2 regions of the Clostridium felsineum DSM 794 genome follow, and region 2 is predicted to be linked to the other one. Evidence: predicted binding sites of a transcription regulator. Region 2 holds the regulator's gene; the other holds the start of a gene.
What was found. The regulator LexA, encoded in region 2, represses DNA repair genes until DNA is damaged. The targets are predictions, from matches to a motif close to CNAACANNTGTTNG.
Positions count from the first base shown of each region.

Region 1: uvrB (excinuclease ABC subunit UvrB) is a predicted target of LexA. The motif match lies at 3,300-3,313, and genes of this name have one in related genera.

Region 1 covers NZ_CP096980.1:4,281,310-4,287,506, reverse strand. Annotated here, with positions in the region: gene CLFE_RS19950 (S1C family serine protease) at 1-845, shown strand, start outside; gene CLFE_RS19945 (LiaF transmembrane domain-containing protein) at 862-1,182, opposite strand; gene CLFE_RS19940 (undecaprenyl-diphosphate phosphatase) at 1,290-2,114, opposite strand; gene CLFE_RS19935 (alpha/beta hydrolase) at 2,295-3,158, shown strand; gene uvrB (excinuclease ABC subunit UvrB) at 3,328-5,328, shown strand; gene uvrA (excinuclease ABC subunit UvrA) at 5,328-6,197, shown strand, end outside.
Region 2 covers NZ_CP096980.1:2,440,276-2,446,472, forward strand. Annotated here, with positions in the region: gene CLFE_RS11505 (TldD/PmbA family protein) at 1-628, shown strand, start outside; gene CLFE_RS11510 (tyrosine recombinase XerC) at 963-1,949, shown strand; gene CLFE_RS11515 (hypothetical protein) at 2,021-2,413, opposite strand; gene lexA (transcriptional repressor LexA) at 2,603-3,214, shown strand; gene CLFE_RS11525 (methionine gamma-lyase family protein) at 3,248-4,528, opposite strand; gene hfq (RNA chaperone Hfq) at 4,618-4,863, opposite strand; gene miaA (tRNA (adenosine(37)-N6)-dimethylallyltransferase MiaA) at 4,924-5,853, opposite strand; gene mutL (DNA mismatch repair endonuclease MutL) at 5,877-6,197, opposite strand, start outside.

The DNA of each region.
Region 1 (6,197 bases), 1.8 Mb from region 2:
TACTTGTAATGTTTGATGGAAAATCAGGTGCTATCCCAGTATTTACTAAGAGAGAAGACAAAATAATAGGAGGTTTTGCTTTTAAAAGATATTGGGCATTACCGATAACGCTATTATTTTTAATTAATAATGCCGATTTAAATGGGAGTGTTAATGTAGCTACTCCAAGTTATTGGCCTTTAATTAAAACAGCGCTTACAATAATTGGACCAAGTGCAGTGATTTCTTTTGCTATGTTCTATGGAATTATAGGATATAAAAGCGTTACTTTTACAAAAAGTAAAAAGAGTAAGGCACTTACATCGGGAATAGGTATAGCACTTTATGGAATTATACTACTAGCTTTGGCTCAAATATTAAAATATAATTTAGTGGAACAACTAGTTTTGGCTATATTAGCACCCGTAATGCACGAGACTATGCTAAGATTTGAATCTTATTCTGAAGTGAAAGGTAAACCTAAATTTATAAATAGTGAAGATGGTGTCATGGTTTTAGAGGTTGCTCCAAATTCTCAAGCTTATGAAATGGGCATAAAGAGTGGAGATTTACTTTTAGAAATAAATGATATGAAAATATTTTCAGAGGAAGATGTTTCAAAATCAATTCAGAATATGAGTAAACATATATGGCTTAAAATAAAAGATGTACAAGGCAAATTAAGTGAGATAAAGTACAGTAAATTTGATAGAAATAAAAGACTTGGAGCAATTTTTGTACCTAAAGGAATGCCAAAGGAAGATAAGGTCGTGAAATTTGAACATAAATCTTTCGATGATATTTTAGATAATGTTGATAAAAAAGAAGATGAAACAGAAAAAGATGATAAAGACTTAAAAAAGTAAGTCTTTATCATCTTTTTTAATTATGCATTACTTTGTTTGCAGAAAATATTTTTGAAATACCAATAATTATAAGTATACAAGGTGCAATAAGTGCAGCTGCATTGTAAGGTAGAAGATGGAATGCATCTAGTTCAAATAAAACTCCCAACAATATTACTATAGCACTGGATGTTCTAAAGGTATTGTTTTTATATAAACGCTGAACACCTGCAGCAATAAGTATCAAAGGCCATAAAAATGAGTATACATCTTTTAAATTCATAATTCCTAATTGTGTACAAAATATTGATGCTCCTAATAATATAAATATAACTCCTACAAATAATTTTGTTTTCATTTAAATCACTCCTTAACGTATTTCATGATGTAATTATACAACGAGGAGATAAACTTTTTAAGTGAGTTCAGTAATATGTTATATGTGACATTAGTCATATATTTATTTTAAAATATAAGAAAATATATTAATACAGCACAGCCTAATATAATTCTATACCAACCAAAGGCTTTGAAATCATGCTTTTTAATATATACAATAAGAAACTTTATAGCTAGTATTGAAACTATAAAAGCAGATAACATTCCAATAAATAGTATATATAATTCTGCCCCAGTAAAATTTAAGCCAAATTTAAATAGCTTTAACAAACTTGCTCCAAACATAACGGGAATTGCAAGAAAAAAAGTATATTCGGCAGCTACAGTTCTTGATACTCCAATTAAGAGAGCCCCTACAATAGTAGCACCAGAGCGAGATGTCCCGGGAAATACGGCAGCTATAAGCTGAAAAATTCCGATAAGAATAGCTGTGGTATATGTAATTTCAGAAATAGAATTTATTCTGGGATATTTACCCTTATTGCTGTTTTCAATCATAATAAATAGTATACCAAAGGTAATTAACATAATAGATACAGTTTGATAATTATAAAAAAGTTTGTCTATTTTATCATCAAAGGGTATACCAATAACGGAAGCGGGGATACAAGAAAGAATTATTTTAAACCACATAGATAAAACATCGCTTCTAAGAGAAAAACCATTATCAAAAGAAAAGGGAATAAGTTTTTTAAAGTAAAGAACTATAACTGATAAAATAGCACCTAATTGAATTACAACTAAAAACACTTGTTTGAAGGCTTCAGTTACATTTAATTTTATAAACTCATTGACAAGTATCATATGACCTGTACTGCTTATAGGTAACCATTCTGTAATGCCCTCAACAACTCCAAGAAAAATCGCTTTTAATATTTCTATATGTTCCATAGAATCCTCCTAGCTTATAGTTTTTTTATTGTAAATGCCTTGTTTAATTTTATTTTTAAATAAATAGTTTATTACATTTTGTATAAAAAAACATTGTATTAAAACACCATATTGAAATAAAATGTAATTTATGTAAAAATAATTATAAGAGCTTTGATAAAATTAAAGGGGGATGAAAGTATGAGGAAGAAAAATTTATGCCTTATTATCAGTTTTGTTATATGCTTATTTATTGCTTTTGATATTGTATATGCGTTACCAAATTCTAAAATGAAGGCCGAGGATGTAAGATATGTTGATAGTGTATTTCGTAACATTCAATTATATAAAGATATTGAATATAGTGATGCAGTAAATTATTCAGGACAGCTAGAGAAACTATTATTAGATGTGTACATGCCTAGTGGTGATGTTGAAAAGAATAGGCCTGTAATAATTTGGGTTCATGGAGGGTATTTAGCCGAAGGAAGTAAAGATGATCAAGATAGTTTTCAGACTATATATTCAAAAGAATTCGCTAAAAAAGGATATGTGACAGTTAATATCAATTACAGATTAGATCCAAATGTTGATAAGGAATGGAACTTAAGTATGAAAAATGCTATGACAGATGTAGCATCAGCAATAGGATGGGTAAAATCTAATTATTTTAAATATGGTATGGATAAAAATAATATAATTGTTGCGGGTTATTCCGCAGGAGCTGAGGTGGTTACTAATTTAATTTACGGTACTTATGTGGATGGCTGGGATAGAAGTGGTGTTTCAGGAGTTGTTGACATGTCAGGAAATAGATTGGTTTGGGGAGATGCTCTAAGGAATACTCCACCATGTACAATTATTCATGGCACGGATGATACTATAAATCCTTTTTCAGCTAGTGAAGAACTTCAAGGACAATTAAATTCAAGTGATATATATTGTGAACTTAATGCTATAGAAGGAGAAAATCATTTTTATAATCTTAAGCCTGATAGTACCTCTAAAATAGAAAACATAATAACAAAATTCTTATATAACAAAGTAATTAAGAATAATAATTAGGAAAAATTTTAATAAAGATTACCATAAACAAATATTATGGTGATTTTTTATTTTATAAATTTATGTATTAAGTTAACAGTGTATATTTATATTTCTAATTGACAATAGATATAACTAATATTAAAATTATATATTATGATACGAACAAATGTTTGATGGAGATGGTGCAATGGGTACATTTAAAATAAATTCGGATTTTAAGCCTACAGGAGATCAGCCACAGGCTATAAATAGCATAGTTAAAGGAATAAATAATGCTGATAAATGGCAAACTCTTTTAGGAGTTACTGGTTCAGGAAAAACTTTTACAATGGCAAATATAATAGAAAAAGTTCAAAAACCTACATTGGTTATTGCACACAATAAGACTTTGGCAGCTCAGTTATGCGGTGAATTTAGAGATTTTTTCCCTGATAGTGCAGTTGAGTATTTTGTATCTTATTATGATTATTATCAACCAGAGGCATACGTAGCACAGACAGATACATATATAGAGAAGGATGCGTCTATAAATGATGAAATAGATAAACTTAGGCATTCAGCTACTTCTGCTCTTTTTGAAAGAAGGGACGTTATTGTTGTTGCTTCAGTTTCATGTATATACGGCTTAGGTAACCCAGAAGAGTATAAAAAGTTATCCATATCTTTAAGAACAGGAATGAATAAGGACAGGGATGAAGTGTTAAAGAAGCTAGTTGAAATGCAATATGAAAGAAATGAAATAAATTTTGTAAGAGGTACCTTTAAAGTAAAAGGTGATACCATAGACATTTTTCCAGCGGGTTCTACGAATAAGGCAATAAGAGTAGAGTTTTTTGGAGATGAAATAGATAAAATAAAAGAATTCGATGTTCTTACAGGAAATACAATATCATCATTGAAGCATGCGGTTATTTTTCCAGCATCTCACTTTGCAACCTCAAGTGATAAGATGGAGGCTGCGATAGGTCAGATAGAAGTTGAATTAGAAGAAAGGCTTAAAGAATTAAATTCTGATGACAAACTTCTTGAAGCTCAGAGATTAAAGCAGAGAACAAATTTTGATATTGAAATGATGAGAGAAGTTGGTTATTGTACAGGAATAGAAAATTACTCTAGAATTATGGACGGAAGGCAAAAGGGAGAGCCTCCTAAGACATTGATAGATTATTTCCCAGATGATTTTCTTATGTTTATAGATGAAAGCCATGTTACGCTTCCACAAGTAAAAGCCATGTATGGAGGAGATAGATCAAGGAAAAATTCTTTAGTTGATTACGGTTTTAGATTACCAAGTGCTTATGACAATAGACCTCTAAAGTTTGATGAGTTTGAGAAAAAAATAAATCAGGTAGTTTTTGTAAGTGCTACCCCAGCTGATTATGAACTGGAACATTCAGAGAATATAGCAGAGCAGGTTATAAGACCGACAGGACTACTTGATCCAGAAATAGAAGTGAGACCTACAAAAGGTCAAATAGATGATTTGTATGCTGAAATAAAGAAGACAATAGAAAAGGGATACAGGATTTTAGTCACAACACTTACGAAAAAAATGGCAGAGGATTTAACAGATTATCTTAAAGATTTAGGCATAAAAACTACTTATATGCATTCAGATATAGATACTTTAGAGAGAATGAAAATAATAAAAGATATAAGAACAGGAGAATTTGATGTTTTAGTAGGAATAAATCTTTTAAGAGAAGGTCTAGATATACCAGAGGTTGCATTAGTTTCTATACTTGATGCTGATAAAGAAGGTTTTTTAAGATCAGAAAGATCACTTATTCAGACTATAGGAAGAGCTGCAAGAAATGCTGCAAGTAGAGTAGTAATGTATGGTGACAAAATAACGGATGCTATGGGCAAGGCAATAAGTGAAACGAAAAGAAGAAGAAAAATTCAGATGGATTACAATGAAAAGAATGGTATAACACCTACTACGATAAAGAAAGCAGTTAGAGATGTTATAGGTATAAGTGAGGTAGCAGAAGGAAAAGCAGAATATAAAACTATGGATGAAGCTGTAAAGGCTGATAGTAAAAATTTAGATAAGTTAATAAAAGAATTTGAGAAGGAAATGAAAGAAGCAGCAAAAGAACTTCAATTCGAGAAAGCAGCATACTTTAGAGATAAAGTAAATGAGCTTAAGAAAAAATTAAATGAAAACAAAGAGGTAATGAAATAATGAAAGAGAAAATAGTAATTAAAGGGGCCAAGGTTCATAATTTAAAAAACGTTGATTTAACAATACCAAGAAATGAATTTGTTGTTTTTACAGGGCTTTCAGGTTCTGGTAAATCATCACTTGCTTTTGATACACTTTATGCAGAAGGACAAAGAAGATATATGGAGTCACTATCTTCTTATGCAAGGCAGTTCTTGGGGCAAATGGATAAACCAAACGTAGAATACATAGAAGGCTTGTCACCGGCGATTTCCATAGATCAGAAAACTACTGGAAGGAATCCAAGATCTACAGTTGGAACAGTAACTGAAATATACGATTATTTAAGACTTTTATATGCTAAAATAGGAGTTCCACATTGTCCTAATTGCGGAAAAGAGATTACTCAGCAAACTGTGGATCAGATGGTTGATAAGGTTATGCAGCTTGAAGAAAGAACCAAGGTTCAAATTCTTGCACCAGTTGTTAGAGGAAGAAAAGGAGAGCATACAAAGCTAATAGCAAACATAAAAAAGAGTGGGTATGTTAGAATTAGAATAGATGGAGAAACTTATGAAATAGATGAAGATGAAATAAAAATTGATAAAAATAAAAAACATCATATTGAGGCAATAGTAGATAGAATAGTTATAAAAGAAGGGATTGAAAGCAGGCTTTCAGAATCCATTGAAACAGCCCTTAAACTGGCAGAAGGATTAGTTGTAATTAATGTAGTAGATAAGGAGGATATGCTATTTAGTGAAAATTTTGCATGTCCAGATTGCGGTATAAGTATAGGAGAAATTACACCTAGTATGTTTTCATTTAATGCACCCTTTGGGAAATGTGATGTTTGTGATGGAATAGGTACATTACTTGAAATTGATGAG
Region 2 (6,197 bases):
AACTTTTTGGGGGATCTTTAATGGAGAAAATGTAAACAAGGGAATTTCTTTATTAAAGGGCAAATTAGAAAAAGCAGTGGCTAGTAATTCAGTAACACTTATAGATAATCCGTTATTAAATGCAATAAACTCAAAACCTTTTGATGCGGAAGGAGTAGCAACAAAAGAAAACACCATTATAGAAAATGGAGTTTTAAAAGGTCTATTTCATAATATAAAATCAGCAGAGGAAGATAATACTGTTAGCACAGGAAATGCATCAAAAACAAAATACTCATCATCCATAGGTGTTTCCCCAACTAATCTTTATATAGAAAAAGGGAATAAAGACTTTGACGAAATAGTAAATAACGTAGGGGATGGTATTCTTATAAATGACCTTCAAGGAACACATTCAGGAGCTAATGTTGAAACTGGTGATTTTTCTCTTTCTGCTAAAGGAACGCTTATAGAAAAAGGAAAATTAACAAAAGCTGTTGAGCAGATAACTATTTCAGGAAATTTTTACACTTTGCTAAAAAATATAGAAGAGGCTGCAAATGACCTTGAATTTTATCCTCCAAATTCCACAGGAAACTTTGGAAGCCCTAGTATTGTAGTGAAAGAAATATCCGTGTCAGGAAAATAAAACAAAACTGGTAAAAATAATTTGATTTATTTTTACCAGTTTTTATTTTTTTAATTTCCAGTAAAGTAGAACCCCTAAACATAGGTAGTTGATAATAGCTTTCACTTGATTATCAATAAAATGGGTAGGAGTGAGAAAGTTTTCTAAACATATATTTGAGTTTTTTTAAGGCTTTTTTGAAATAGATTTTTATATATGTACATAATTATGATTTTACAAAAAGTATTTTTAAATTTTACATTAAAAAAGTAACTATAAAAAGAAGGATTTCGCCCCCCTTTTGTAGAATATTTATTCGTAAAATAGGAATTTGACGAAGTAAAGGAGGTTTTTTATGAAATATTCATTGAAACAGATAAACGATCCACTCTTACCAGTATCTTTAAACAACTTTTTAAATTATCTAAGAACTATTAGAGGTAAATCCGAAAAAACTATTTATAACTATAAAATAGACTTGATTCTATTTTTTAGATTTTTAAAACTATATCGTGGTCTATCTCAAAATGAGGATTTTGAAGATGTTGTAATTAGCGATATAGATGGAGATTTTTTGAAGTCCATCTCTTTAGAGGATTTATTCGCATTTTTGAGTTTTGCTGAGGAATTTAGAAACAACGGTACTTATGCCAGAGCAAGAAAAATAGCTGCACTAAGATCTTTTTTTAAGTACCTTTCGGGAAAAGTTAAATTAATAAAAGAAAACCCTACTTTGGAATTAGAATCACCTAGTATACCTAAAAGAAATCCTATATACTTAACACTTGAAGAAAGTGAAGCTCTTTTAAATGTTATAGATGGACCTTTTAAAGAAAGAGATTATTGCATAATGACTTTGTTTTTAAATTGCGGTCTTAGGCTATCGGAATTAGTTAGCATTGATATTTCCAAAATAAAGGGAGATACTTTAACTATTCGGGGAAAAGGAAATAAGGAAAGAACCATTTATTTAAACGAAATGTGTATAAAAACCATAGAAAATTATTTGCCTGTAAGAAATAAAAAAGCTGCACTTATAAAAGAAAATGACAAAGATGCTCTTTTTATAAGCAGAAAACTTGGTAGAATAAATCAGCGAACTATAGAACTCATGGTAAAAAAGTATGCTAAAAATGCAAATTTAAATTACGAAAAGCTTACCCCTCACAAATTAAGGCATACTGCTGCTACTTTAATGTATAAGTATGGAAATGTGGATATTAGAAGTCTCCAGCAAATACTAGGCCACGAAAGTGTATCTACCACTCAAATTTATACTCATATAGATGATGAAAATTTAAGGAAAGCAGTAAAATCAAATCCGCTTAATACTATAAAATAATTACATAATAACTATTATGTAAACTTATAAAAACTAGAAGAAGGTAAATTACAATTACCCTCCTCTAGTTTTTATCTATTCAACTTATCCTTTTTTAAGGTAAATATACCTGGTGATGTTTCGTTTATATACTTATTTCTTTTGTCTTCATTGTTTAAGATGTCATTCAATCCGTCTATATCGTCTATAAATTCAAATTCAAGCTCTTCATGTTCATCATTTTCTTCTATATAATCATCATCATAATCATGCAAAATTTCATCATTTTCTCCTACTATCTCAGCACTAACTGGTGTCTCATCATCTATGACATTGTCAATTAGTATAGACCTTGTATTTACATTGTCTGGATTAAGACATTTACCACAATTGTTGCATACCTTATTTGGATCCAAATCACACTTGTCACATTCACCACAATTAGTACATGGTTTATTTTCATCTAATATACAAATCTTATCCATAAAAAACTACCCTTCTTTAGAGTTTTTATACAATACAGTATATTGTATCAAATATTCTATTTCATTTCAATAACTAATATAAAATTTTTAGTTTGTTGAAAAACAGAACATAAGTTTGCATAGTTATATATATTATGCTATAATTTAATTTAATAATTAGTATATTAAAATTCTTGCGGGGTGTGTAAATTGGCTGCTGATAAAACAAGAGACGTTCAAAGTGAAATATATGAATTCATAAGGCAAGAAGTTCTAGATAAAGGATATCCACCTTCTGTTAGGGAAATCTGTGCAAAAGTTGGTTTGAGTTCAACTTCTACAGTACATGGTCACCTTTCAAGACTTGAAAAAAAAGGTCTTATAAGACGTGATCCTACTAAACCTAGAGCTATAGAGCTTATAAAGGATCCTATATCAAAAAGGGAAATGATTGATATTCCTATAGTAGGTAAGGTTCAAGCGGGTCAGCCTATTCTTGCTGTTGAAAATATAGAAGATTATCTCACTATTCCATTAAATTTTGTAAAAAACACAAATGAGCTTTTTATATTAAAAATTAGTGGAAATAGTATGATTGAAGCTGGTATATATGAAGATGATTTAGCCATTATAGAAAAAACAAATTATGCTCAAAATGGTGATATAGTAGTAGCTTTAATAGAAAATGATGCAACCATAAAAAGATTTTTTAAAGAAAAGAATCAAATAAGGCTTCAACCAGAAAATCATACTATGGAACCTATTATAGTTGACAATTGTGAAGTAATAGGTAAATTAGTAGGTATATACAGAAGATATTAAAAATAAGTGACTTTCATTGAAAGCCACTTATTTTTAATTTATTAATTTGGAAAGAGATATAAGCACACCTAACTTTGCATGGTCAAAAGTTAATCCTCCTTGAAGATAACCTATATATGGTTCTCTTATAGGAGCATCTGCAGATAATTCTATTGAAGCGCCTTGTACAAAAGTACCTGCTGCCATTATAACTTTATCTTCATATCCGGGCATATCCCATGGTTCACATTGTACAAAAGAATCTATAGGCGATGCATATTGGATTCCCTTTATAAAATCAATTAATTTTTTCTCATCATTAAACTTAATAGCTTGTATTATATCTGTTCTCTTATCATTATATTTAGGAAGAACTTCAAAACCTGCAAGTTCCATTATTCTAGCACAAAACACAGCACCTTTGACAGCTTCAATAGCAACATGTGGAGCCATAAAGAGTCCTTCATAAAGCTGTCTCATAACTCCAAATGTAGAGCCACACTCTCCCCCTATTCCTGGAACTGTAACTCTAAATGTAGCTTGCTCTACATATTTCTCTTTTCCTACTATGTATCCACCTGTTGTAGCTATTCCTCCTCCAATATTTTTTATTAAGGAACCTGCTATTATATCAGCTCCAACATCTGTAGGTTCTTTTTCTTCTATAAATTCACCATAGCAGTTATCAACAAAAACTATCACGTTTTCTTTAACGCTCTTTATTTCTTTAATTATTTCTTCTATTTCATTTATTCTTAGAGATTTTCTCCATCCATATCCTGTAGAACGTTGTATATGAACTAACTTTATACTACTGTCTTTTTTTAGTTCTTCTTTAACGGATGTTATATCAACCTTACCGTCTTTTAAATCCACCATTTTGTATTTAACACCAAATTCTCTAAGTGAACCTACCTTTTTGCTATCATCCATTCCTATTATATCGTGAAGAGTATCATAAGGCATACCACAAATAGACATCATAGTATCATTAGGACGTAAATTTCCAAATAGAGCTGCACCTATAGCGTGTGTTCCATTAACAAAATGAGGTCTTACGAATGCGCTTTCAGCGTTAAATATATTGGCATACACTTTATCAAGTGAATCTCTACCTATATCATTATAACCGTATCCACTAGAATTAGTAAAATGTGATTCACTTATTCTTTCTTCTTGAAAGGCAGCTAAGACTTTAAGTTGATTACCTTCTCTAATTTCATCATAATATTTAAATTCTTTTTCCACATCATCTAATGCTTTTTCATATAAATCTAATACTTTTTCATTAATTTTGTACTTATTCACAAGTGCTTTTTTTGTAAATTCTAGCATAAACTTCGTATTCCTCCTGGTTAAGACAAGTTTTTAATTACACACTCAAAAAAGAGGCAATCAAAAAACTTGCCTACTTTCTCTATAATTTATTCTTCATCCTGTTGTGGCTGATTAAACAATATTGGCCTTAAAGGAGTTATAGTAGATACTGCATGCTTATATATCATCATTTGTTTTCCATCACTTTCAAGTATTACCGTAAAACTATCAAATCCCTTAACATTACCTCTCATTTGAAATCCATTTGTAAGATGAATTGCAACAGGTATTTTATTCTTTCTTGCACTATTTAAAAATATATCCTGCAAATTATTTGTTGACTTGTTATTCATGATACTCACCCTCCGTTTATTTTACATAATTAATATTCTATAAAAAACTTTAAAATCCTTTTAAATTTCTTCCATAGAAGATAGAATTTTAAAAACTATATCATCATCATTTTTATATCGGTCTTTGTCTATCCAAATAGCCCTCTTATCTTTTCTAAACCAAGTAAGCTGCCTTTTTGCATAGTGCCTACTTCCCTTCTTGATAAGGTCTATTGCTTCGTCAAAGGAAATATAACCTTCAAGATAAGAAAGTATTTCTTTGTACCCTATTCCCTTCATAGATTGCATATTTGAATTATATCCCATATCCCTTAATTTTATAACTTCATCAACAAGACCATTTTTAATCATAATGTCTACTCTTAAATTTATTCTTTCATATAATTTTTCTCTGTTCATATTTAATATAAAATAATGAATGTTATAAGGTATATCGTATAAATCTACGTTACTATTTAGTTCGCTTATAGTTTTTCCTGTTATTTTATATACCTCTAGTGCCCTTATTACTCTCTTTAAATCATTTGGATATAATTTTCTATATGAATCTATGTCTATATCCTTAAGTTTTTCGTGAATATATTCCTTACCCTTATCTTGTGCAATAGATTGTAGGTGTTCTCTATATTTTTCGTCTTTATATGCTCCAGTAAAATCATAATTACATATTAAAGAATTTATATATAGACCCGTACCACCAACAATTATAGGATATTTTTTTCTACTTGTTATATCATCTATAGCGTTTTGAGCTTTTTCTTTAAAGCTTGCAACACTGAAATCTTCAGAGGGTTCAACTATATCTATTAGATGATGTTTAACCCCTTTCATTTCCTCTTTTGAGACTTTAGCAGAACCTATATCCATATGCTTATATATTTGCATTGAGTCCGCAGATATAATTTCCCCATTTATTTTTTTGGCTAATTTTATTGATATATCAGTTTTTCCTACTGCTGTAGGTCCTGCTATGATAAGTATATCTTTCATACTAAATTCATCCTTAATTAATTCTATTGAATTCTTTTAAATTTCTTTTCAAAATCATTTACTGTTAATTTTATAATAGTTGGGCGTCCATGTGGACAATTAAATGGATCCTCAGCAAATCTTAAATCTCTTACTAAACTTTTCATTTCATCGTGTGTAAGCTCATGATATGCTTTAACAGCTGATTTGCAAGCAGCTGTTGCAATGCTTCTATATTTAACGTCAGCTGTCTCACCACTTCCCATGTTTTTTAAATTATCAATTATTTCCAAAAACAAATCTTTTACAAGAGGTTTTCCCAAGAATAACGGAACCTCTTTTATTGCAACAGTATTATCTCCAAA